Regions from separate parts of the Sporosarcina sp. P18a genome, predicted to be linked through region 4. Evidence: riboswitches for the same ligand, from Rfam matches in the RefSeq annotation. Region 4 holds a riboswitch; each other region holds the start of a gene.
What was found. A riboswitch is a leader RNA that binds a small molecule or an ion and turns the genes downstream of it on or off. The one in region 4 is predicted to bind cobalamin.
Positions count from the first base shown of each region.

Region 1: another riboswitch for cobalamin. It lies ahead of CSV75_RS09420 (ribonucleoside-diphosphate reductase subunit alpha); the one in region 4 lies ahead of metE (5-methyltetrahydropteroyltriglutamate--homocysteine S-methyltransferase).
Region 2: another riboswitch for cobalamin. It lies ahead of CSV75_RS09040 (ABC transporter substrate-binding protein); the one in region 4 lies ahead of metE (5-methyltetrahydropteroyltriglutamate--homocysteine S-methyltransferase).
Region 3: another riboswitch for cobalamin. It lies ahead of CSV75_RS13740 (hypothetical protein); the one in region 4 lies ahead of metE (5-methyltetrahydropteroyltriglutamate--homocysteine S-methyltransferase).

Region 1 is NZ_PDYQ01000002.1:402,542-404,747, forward strand. It holds gene CSV75_RS09420 (ribonucleoside-diphosphate reductase subunit alpha) at 1-1,226, opposite strand, end outside; cobalamin riboswitch at 1,386-1,561, opposite strand; gene CSV75_RS09425 (alanine/glycine:cation symporter family protein) at 1,828-2,206, opposite strand, start outside.
Region 2 is NZ_PDYQ01000002.1:321,920-324,125, forward strand. It holds gene CSV75_RS09035 (FecCD family ABC transporter permease) at 1-346, opposite strand, end outside; gene CSV75_RS09040 (ABC transporter substrate-binding protein) at 339-1,325, opposite strand; cobalamin riboswitch at 1,466-1,592, opposite strand; gene argS (arginine--tRNA ligase) at 1,928-2,206, opposite strand, start outside.
Region 3 is NZ_PDYQ01000006.1:65,709-67,914, forward strand. It holds gene CSV75_RS13735 (MATE family efflux transporter) at 1-508, shown strand, start outside; cobalamin riboswitch at 657-846, shown strand; gene CSV75_RS13740 (hypothetical protein) at 1,094-1,318, shown strand; gene CSV75_RS13745 (ABC transporter permease) at 1,367-2,206, opposite strand, start outside.
Region 4 is NZ_PDYQ01000001.1:68,267-70,472, forward strand. It holds gene metE (5-methyltetrahydropteroyltriglutamate--homocysteine S-methyltransferase) at 1-750, opposite strand, end outside; cobalamin riboswitch at 898-1,030, opposite strand; gene CSV75_RS00385 (malate synthase G) at 1,433-2,206, shown strand, end outside.

The DNA of each region.
Region 1 (2,206 bases), on a different contig from region 4:
GTTCCCGTCTCCAGCTGGCTACGCAAGATACGTTTCATGATTTCAATCGCGGAAACCGTCTCTCGTGATAAATCTTCATTACGGACGCATTCTTCATACTTCTCGCGGAATGTTCCTTGTCCTTTTCTTTCATCATAGAAGTCTTCCAATGAATAGCCCATTTTCGTGCGGACTTCATGTGGATCGAATAAATGCCAGTCTTCACGGGACTCGACTTTCTCCATGAACAAGTCTGGCAAGCAAACGCCTGTGAAAATGTCATGTGCACGTAAACGGTCATCGCCGTTATTGAGCTTGAGATCGAGGAATGTGAAGATGTCTTGATGCCATACGTCGAGATAAACGGCTACGGCACCTTGACGTTGACCGAGTTGATCGACACTGACTGCCGTATTGTTCAGTTGTTTGATCCATGGAAGAACACCGCTTGACGCGCCTTCGAAACCACGAATCGATGCACCGCGGGAACGAACTTTCCCCATATAGACACCGATACCACCACCAAATTTCGACAAGTTCGCGATATCAGTGTTGCTGTTGTAGATCCCTTGTAAGGAATCATCCACTGTATCGATAAAGCAACTGGATAGCTGACCGTGCATCTTGCCTGCATTCGATAATGTAGGTGTCGCTACTGTCATGTATAAATTGCTCATCGCCCAGTATGCTTCGCCAACTTTATGAATGCGGTCTACTGTTTCGTCTTGCATTAGCGTCATCGCGATGATCAACCAGCGCTCTTGCGGCAGCTCCACTGGCTGTTTTTTAAAGTTTACGGTTACGTATCGGTCTACCAATGTTTTCAAACCGATATATGTGAATAATAGGTCACGAGAAGGATCGAGTAGTTTACCGATTTCCTGAAGCTCATCCAGGCTATATTTCTCTGTCAGAACGGATGTATATAAACCTTGTTCCACCAAGCGTTCTACATTTTTCGCAAAGTCGGTATAAACATCTGCCCCGCGCAATGCTTGTTGCTTTGCATAGACGTCGAATAAATAAATACGTGCAGCTACAAACGTCCAATACGTATTCGCTTCATCAATACGGCTTAAAGACTCTAGTACCATCGCGTTTGTCCATTCAGTTGCCGTGCTAGCTGGGTGGCGCTCCTGGAATTTCTCACTCGCTTCGATTAACGGCACCATTTGTTTCTTGCCGAATTCTTCTTGTAAGTTTTCCAACACTAGATTAAGTCCCTTAGTTTCTTGAATAATAGCCATGATATCCGCTCCCTTTAGTTAATTAATTCGGTTATGTACTAAATAAAAAAACTCCCAATAAAATCGGGAGTCGTCAATTGACGCTTAGTAGATCGCGGAAAGTTTTAGGCAGACTGAAATAAGACTGCTTTGTGCTTTCACTCTCCAACCCCGAAGAATGTTTTGCTGAGATGACTGGCAGGTCTACTGGCTGGCACATCGTTCTTCCATCTTTCCTTCCCGCCGAAGCAGTGGTTTTATAAGATAGTCGTCCGTGCCCTCAGTTGCGGGGGCAGCTCCGTTAGTGGCGGATTCCCTTTTAAACGTGGTGGGTACCAATTCATCTGTTTGCTGTTATACACTATATATAGTGTGTCGATTCATATATAACCCTAACATGTTGTGTTCAAACATGCAAAACAAAAATCGAACCGAAGTTCAGAATCCTTCTTCTGAACTACGATTCGACTTTTGTTATTCAGTATTTTATAGTATATCAAACTTTTTACTTCTTGACTAAATAGTTTGTGTGGAGAAGGGATTTCCGCTGCAATCCTAATTTATACATGGTAATAAGTTAAAGATTAAAAATCATATCCCTAACATCCACAAACCACCTCTATTACAAACGATCTTCTGGTTTTTCCGCTGTCTCTTCCCAACATTCTGCGCCTTTTAATTCAGGGATGCTGGCTGATTTGAAGACAGGGTTTCTGCCGGCTTTACGTTGTTTAGTGAAGTCGTCAAGTACTTTAAAGGCAATTTTACCAAGTAGTAGAATGACGATTAAGTTAATGATGGCCATTAGTCCCATGAATAGGTCGGCCATATCCCATACAACTTGTACTTTTGCGATTGCACCGAAGTATACCATGACAAGTACGAGAACTTGATAGATTCGTTTCCATACGATGTTAGCATGAATGAATTCAATATTTGTTTCGCCATAATAATAATTTCCGATGATGGAACTAAAGGCGAAGAACATGATAGCACCGGCA
Region 2 (2,206 bases), on a different contig from region 4:
CAGGTAAGGTGAACGCGCCAAGAACCGGCAGCGATATACCAAAAAAGAGTGTGATCACGGCGCCGACAGAGGCACCGGATGACACTCCGAGGGTGTAAGGATCAGCTAACGGGTTTTTCAAAAGCCCTTGGAACGCGGCTCCTGATATAGCCAGTGAGGCACCGACAATTCCGGCCAGCAACACACGTGGCATACGGATCTTCCACAAAATATTACTCGCGGTCGCATCCGATTGATTCCATAGCGTCTCTATTGGTATTTTCACTGTACCGATCGATACGCCGAGCCAGATTGCCACAAGGAGCGTGGCAATCGACACGACATAGGCGAGCGCAGTTTTATTCACCGAATACCTCAGGATAGACTGCTTTCGCAAACGATTCTAATCCGTCAGCCAAACGCGGACCTGTACGGCTTGTAATATCTTCATCCAGTTGAATGACTCGATCTTCTTTGATCGCAGTAACTGCATCAAACCCGTCACGCGTCTTAATATTTTCTACAACGTTTGGAACATAGCTATATATTGCCAAAATTACATCCGGATTTTCATCTACAATCGTTTCAGGACTGATCATAATCCAACCTTCTTCTGTCACGATGTTTTCAGCATTGATCATATCCAAAAACTGTTGTGGGAAAGTTCCTTTTCCTGCCGTGTAAATTTCAGGTGCATCGGAGTTTTCAATAAACACGCGCTTCTTGTCCGTAATGTCCGCTGCTTTCTTTTCGATATCAGCGACTTTCGTTTTCATATCTTCAACGATTTGATTCGCTTCCACATTTTTGTCCATAACTTTACCAATCAATTCAATCGTTTCATATGTCTCTTCAAATGTTCCTGCATTCTGTATAACGATCACAGGGATGCCTGCGTCACGAATCTGATTCAATCCTTCTTCATTCGAACCCAACATCATTTCATGTGCGAACACCGCTTCCGGTTGCAATGAAATCACTTTTTCTATGTTGACCGTAAAATCCCCTACTGTATCAAGCTCCGTTACTTCTTCAGGATAGTCATCGTTTTCTGTTACTGCGATGACTTTATCCCCTGCACCAATCCCGAATAATATTTCCGTGTTGCTTGGAAGTAATGAAATGACAGTTTCTGGCACTTTTTCAAATGTAACTTCTTTGCCAATCGCATCTGTCAGAGTGTATGGATAACTCGTTGTATCCGTTGATGCTTGTTCTGTTTTCGTTTCTTCGCCAGCTTGATTTTCATTTGCTGGTGTTTCTTCTTTTGCACTATCGCTTCCACATGCTGCGAGTAGTAGTACCGCGAGCATTGCTGTCAGCAGTAGTTGTAAAAACTTCTTCATGTGTGCTCCTCCTTTAATATGTGTGTTGCATTACGCAAGTCGCAGACACGAAAAAATCCTTCGATCATTCGAAGGATTAGGTGGGATGAAATCAGGACGTGACTTCTTCCATTACACCTATCCTCGTAGGTTGCTGCGGAACTTCATTTTCTAAAAAGGCAGGTGACCTGGCTTGTGCATAGCACGTACAGTGGCGGGACCGCATCGGATTTGAACCGATTTCACTTTTCATCTCTAGTATTGAGAACCTTTTAGAAGATATGTAATTATGCTTTATTATAGCGGTAATAGTGAGGGTTGTACAGGGCGGTGCTGATCTTTCAAAAGTCATCCCCACTTCCTACCTGTTCTTGTGGTGGTAGGTTGAACCGCGCTAAAACTGGAATAGACCGCGCATTTCGTGTTTAACACCGCGCAATTACTCTATGTAACCGCGCTAATCGTTGAGTGATCCGCGCTATTATGATGTGTAACCGCGCCGAACTGCTTGAAGATCGCGCTATTGGGATATTTCGTTGCATTTGATGAAACTTTGACAGGCAGTACTTCCAAAGACATAAAAAGCCAAGCAGTAAATAATCTGCTTGGCCGTTTTCGATATATTACATTCTTTCCGGTGCTTCAACGCCAACTAATTTCAACGCGTTCGCGATCGTCGTTTTAGTTGCTGTGATCAAAGCCAAACGCGCCTCGGACAGGTCTTTATTTTCCGGGTCGAGCACTTTATTCGCATTGTAGAAACTATGGAATGTAGCTGCGAGTTCTTGAATATAAGTTGTCACGCGGTGCGGTGCGCGCATGCGAGCTGAGTCGCTGATAAGTCTCGGGAAATCTCCAAGCTTCTTCAGTAGCTCCAATTCTTTCTCATCTTGCAACAGCGT
Region 3 (2,206 bases), on a different contig from region 4:
GAACTATGTACACAGTGTCATGCTCATGCTGTTCCTTGGAATGGGTGGTGCGATTCAGCCACTTATCAGTTATTATCAAGGCTCCGGCAACCAGGCAAGGATGAGGGAAACTGTAAAAAAGGCCACTCTCACCGTTGTCATGGCAGGTGCTGTGTTCTTCCTTGTCGGTCAATTCGCGGCAAGCCCTATCGTATCGATCTTCGAGGACTTCCCACAAGCCGTAAGAGATTTGGCTACTACAGGAATTAATTTATTCTTCTTTGCTTATTTATTTACAGGTACGAACTTTGTCATGATGACCTATTATCAGTCTATCGGCAATGTACGGATGGCAACTTGGATCACAGCTTCACGCGAAATTATCATTATGTTGATTTTCTTAATGATTTTACCTCGCTTCTTTGGATTGAACGGTATTTGGTTATCTATTCCAGCGTCTGAGTTTGTCGTGTTTGTAGGTGTTTTCATATATCAACGAAACGCTACACGGCATTCTTTAATTGGGTAGACTTTAAGCCATAGAATAGGCCGGAAACATAAATCGTTGTTCCAAGTAGCGCGACCCGTAGGATTAGGGTGTGTTCGTCATGTAGTGGAGGATGCTGTACTATTTTTGTTCCTTTCTAAATAAGAGTGATATACTAAAAGGGCAACTGAATATCGTGTTAGAGATAGGTGCGTTTATTTTCTTAAACGCTTAAAAGGGAAATCGGTGAAAAACCGATGCTGTCCCGCAACTGTGAGTTGGAGTATAATTCGTTACCACTGTTTCACCGCAAGGGAAATGGGAAGGTGAATTATACGATGAAAACGAGCCAGGAGACCTGCCTAGATCAGTACACACCAATACCCTACGCGGATAGGAGGTGTCAAGTGCGGCTTATGAAAAATCATACACAAGCCGACGTACGAAAAAACGGAATCAGGACATTCTTTAGGAGGCTTCGATATAGTTTCTGTCGATCCAACGTAAATGTTTTTCCTGCCGAACCGTTTAATTCGTCATGGCTTCCCACTTAACATCCTTCCAGGTATTTACTGGATGGATGTTTTTTATGTCAACGAACTAATACAAACACGATGAGGAGAATGAATGATGTGCAATCAAACTATTAACGACTTTACAAACTTATTAAAGGACACATTGATGTCGGAACGTGTGGGTACTCACTCTACCCCCCTTCCTATATTGGTGAAAGATGTAAAGAAACAAATTTCCGAAGATCATACCTACAACTCAGCAGAAAAAGCTAAACAATTGGCTAATTTAGATAAAGCATATCAAATCGTAGTAGCTGAATTAGTAGGTAGTAATTAATTCATAATAAAATCCCCCTGTCCTTGCCTTGTCAGGGGGATTAATCTGTTATAGAGAATCTTTAATCACACGCTTATAATTCCACACGGAAAGCAAACCAAATATTGAATATAGTGCTGTGTAGATTAACATTATGATAATCGTTGGTGTCAGCATTTCAGTACCGAATAAAAACCAGCCGGATTTTACAGCAAAATAGCTATGTAAGAGACCGACGACTAATGGAATACCGAAATTAAATAACTGCTTTCGTTGAATCCCTTTCAGTAAATCCGTTTGTGTATAGCCTAGTTTACGAAGAATAGTGTAGTTCGACTTTTCATCTTCACTTTCGTCCATCTGTTTAAAGTATAAGACGCAGCCAGACGTAACAAGGAAAGCAAGGCCAAGGAATCCCACGATGAACATGATCATGCCAGCACTTTGCATCTGTTTCGTTCTTTCCTCAAGCTTTGATTCATGCCCTGCCCATTCGTTTATTCCCAACACATTAAATAGTTCATTCGCTTTTTCGAGATCATTTTCATTAGTAATATCCACTCCATGATACTCAGTGAATTCAGGCGTTATGGAAGGGTCTTTATCTACATTCATTTTCTGGAACACCCGATCATCCACTACCGCGACAACAAAACCATAAGCTACACGCGTTGGAAGAACAGCTACTCTTTCCGTCCCTTTCAGTGTCAGATCATACATATGCTCTTTGCCTTGAAATACGATTTGCTGATCCGCTTGGAATTTCATAAAGTTTTCCGTCAAACTATCGGAGTTAACGAAGAGCAATTGCTTTTCTTCTACGTCTATCTCCGACAATACTTCATCACTTATGACAATCATCTGCATATCGGTGTAACTCATCTCTTGACTTTCTCCGCCTGGAATAGA
Region 4 (2,206 bases):
CGTTTCTCTATAATGTTCAACTGAATCGAAATATGTCTGTAGAAGAATATTCAGTCCGCTCAGATTTTTCGTTAGTTGTGAATAAATTTCTGTAACAGTCTTCATTTCATCTGAACTTATTGATGTACATAGAATAGGCTCGTCGATTTGGATCCATTGTACACCTTCATCTTGTAATTCTTGTAATACCTTTTGATAGAGGGGTATCAGTTGCAGGATAATGGATGGTACATCTTTATCCTCGTACCCTTTAGATAATTTTAGTAATGTATAGGGGCCTAGTAGAACAGGTTTACCTTCAATACCCAGTTCGCTCTTGGCTTCACGATAAGCAGCTAGAGGTTTGTTTTCCGTTAGTTCAAAACGCCGGCCTTCGTATTCAGGCACGATATAGTGATAGTTTGTATTGAACCATTTTGTCATTTCGGAGGCAACCGCCTCATCATTACCGCGGGCCATCGAAAAGTATGTGGAAGTGGAAACTTGTCCACCTTTCCAGTTATAGCGTGAAGGAATGATTCCGAACATGGCTGACGTATCCAGTACGCGATCATACAATGTGAAGTCGCCCACAGCAATCCAATCAACCCCGGCATCTTGCTGTTTCTTCAAGTTTGCCAAGCGAATCTCTTTTGTTGTTTGAAGAAGCTCATCTTCCGAGATCTTCTTTGACCAAAATGCTTCAAGTACACGTTTCCACTCACGATTTTCACCTATTACGGGATAGCCCGTTATACTGCTTTTTACCATAGATAATTTCCCCCTTGATTTTTTTCAATAAAAAAAACATCTCTAGGGGAAATGTTAGAAATGCGAGTACGTATAAAATAACATGCTATTTGTAAGCATGCGATTATACACTGCGTCTGTCTAACACTTCCCTATTCACCGTAGGATTAGCGTCATGAAAAATAGGCAGGTGTCTGGCTGGACGCATTAACGTCTTCACAGTGGCGGGACCGCTCCAAGAAAAGGATTCCCTTTTAAGAAATGAAAGTATTTTCATTCCACCTACTTTTCAAACTATTCAATTCAGATGATTGTCTCTAAAGCTATCACATGCAAAATAGTGTGTCAACTCGCTGTTAGAATTTAATGATAAATGCTAAAAAACAACTAACGATATGGAAGTATAATACGAAATGATAAAACAACATATTACGCCGACTGTTATATAACTGTTTATGAATAGGTTGTCTCGAAGGCGGATAACTATGATGTGAAAATTTTCACAATTCAGTTGAAAGTAAACTAGACTTTAGGTATGATATGTACTAACACGTCTTCAAGTGAAGAGATCATTTGTCTTTATTGTGTCGATTTTAGATCGACGGGCTATGGGGTGTTGCCGGATAATAGATAATGATGGGTGTTCATCGCTATATGTTATACAACAGTGTAGCGGAAAAATTTTAAGGGGTGGCTTTTATCCATGACAAACTATGAACAAGTAGGTAAATTGCAGGTCGCAACAGAACTATATAACTTCGTAAAAGAAGAAGTTCTTCCGGGCTTAGAAATTCAAAATGATCAATTTTGGACAAACTTTGATTCGCTCATTCATGAACTTGCTCCTGAAAACAAAGCACTATTAGAAAAACGTGATGAATTACAAAAGGCCATTAGTGAATGGCATCAAAATAATAAAGGCGAAATTGATTTCGTTAAATATAAAGAGTTTTTACAAGAAATTGGCTACTTAGAGCCAGTTCCTGAAGATTTCAAAGTGACAACAGCTAATGTTGATCATGAAATCGCAAACCAAGCGGGCTCACAATTGGTAGTGCCGATCGATAATGCTCGTTATGCATTAAATGCAGCGAATGCACGATGGGGAAGTTTATACGATGCACTATACGGATCTGATGTAATCAGTAATGAAGCGGGTGCTGAAGCGGGTGTTGAATACAATCCGATTCGTGGACAGAAAGTAATTGATTTCGCGAAAAACTTGCTAGATCAAGCGGCGCCTTTGGCTGAAGGTTCACATGCAGATGTAACAGCTTATAAAATTGTTGAAGGCAAACTTGAAGTAACGCTTGAGAGCGGTAACAAGACTCAATTGCAAGATGAGTCCAAGTTTGTTGGATATAATGGATCCAAAGATGCACCGACTGCAGTATTGTTGGTGAATAATGGATTGCATATCGAAATCGCTATTGACAAGAACAACCCGATTGGTAAAAGCGATAAGGCGGGTGTGAAA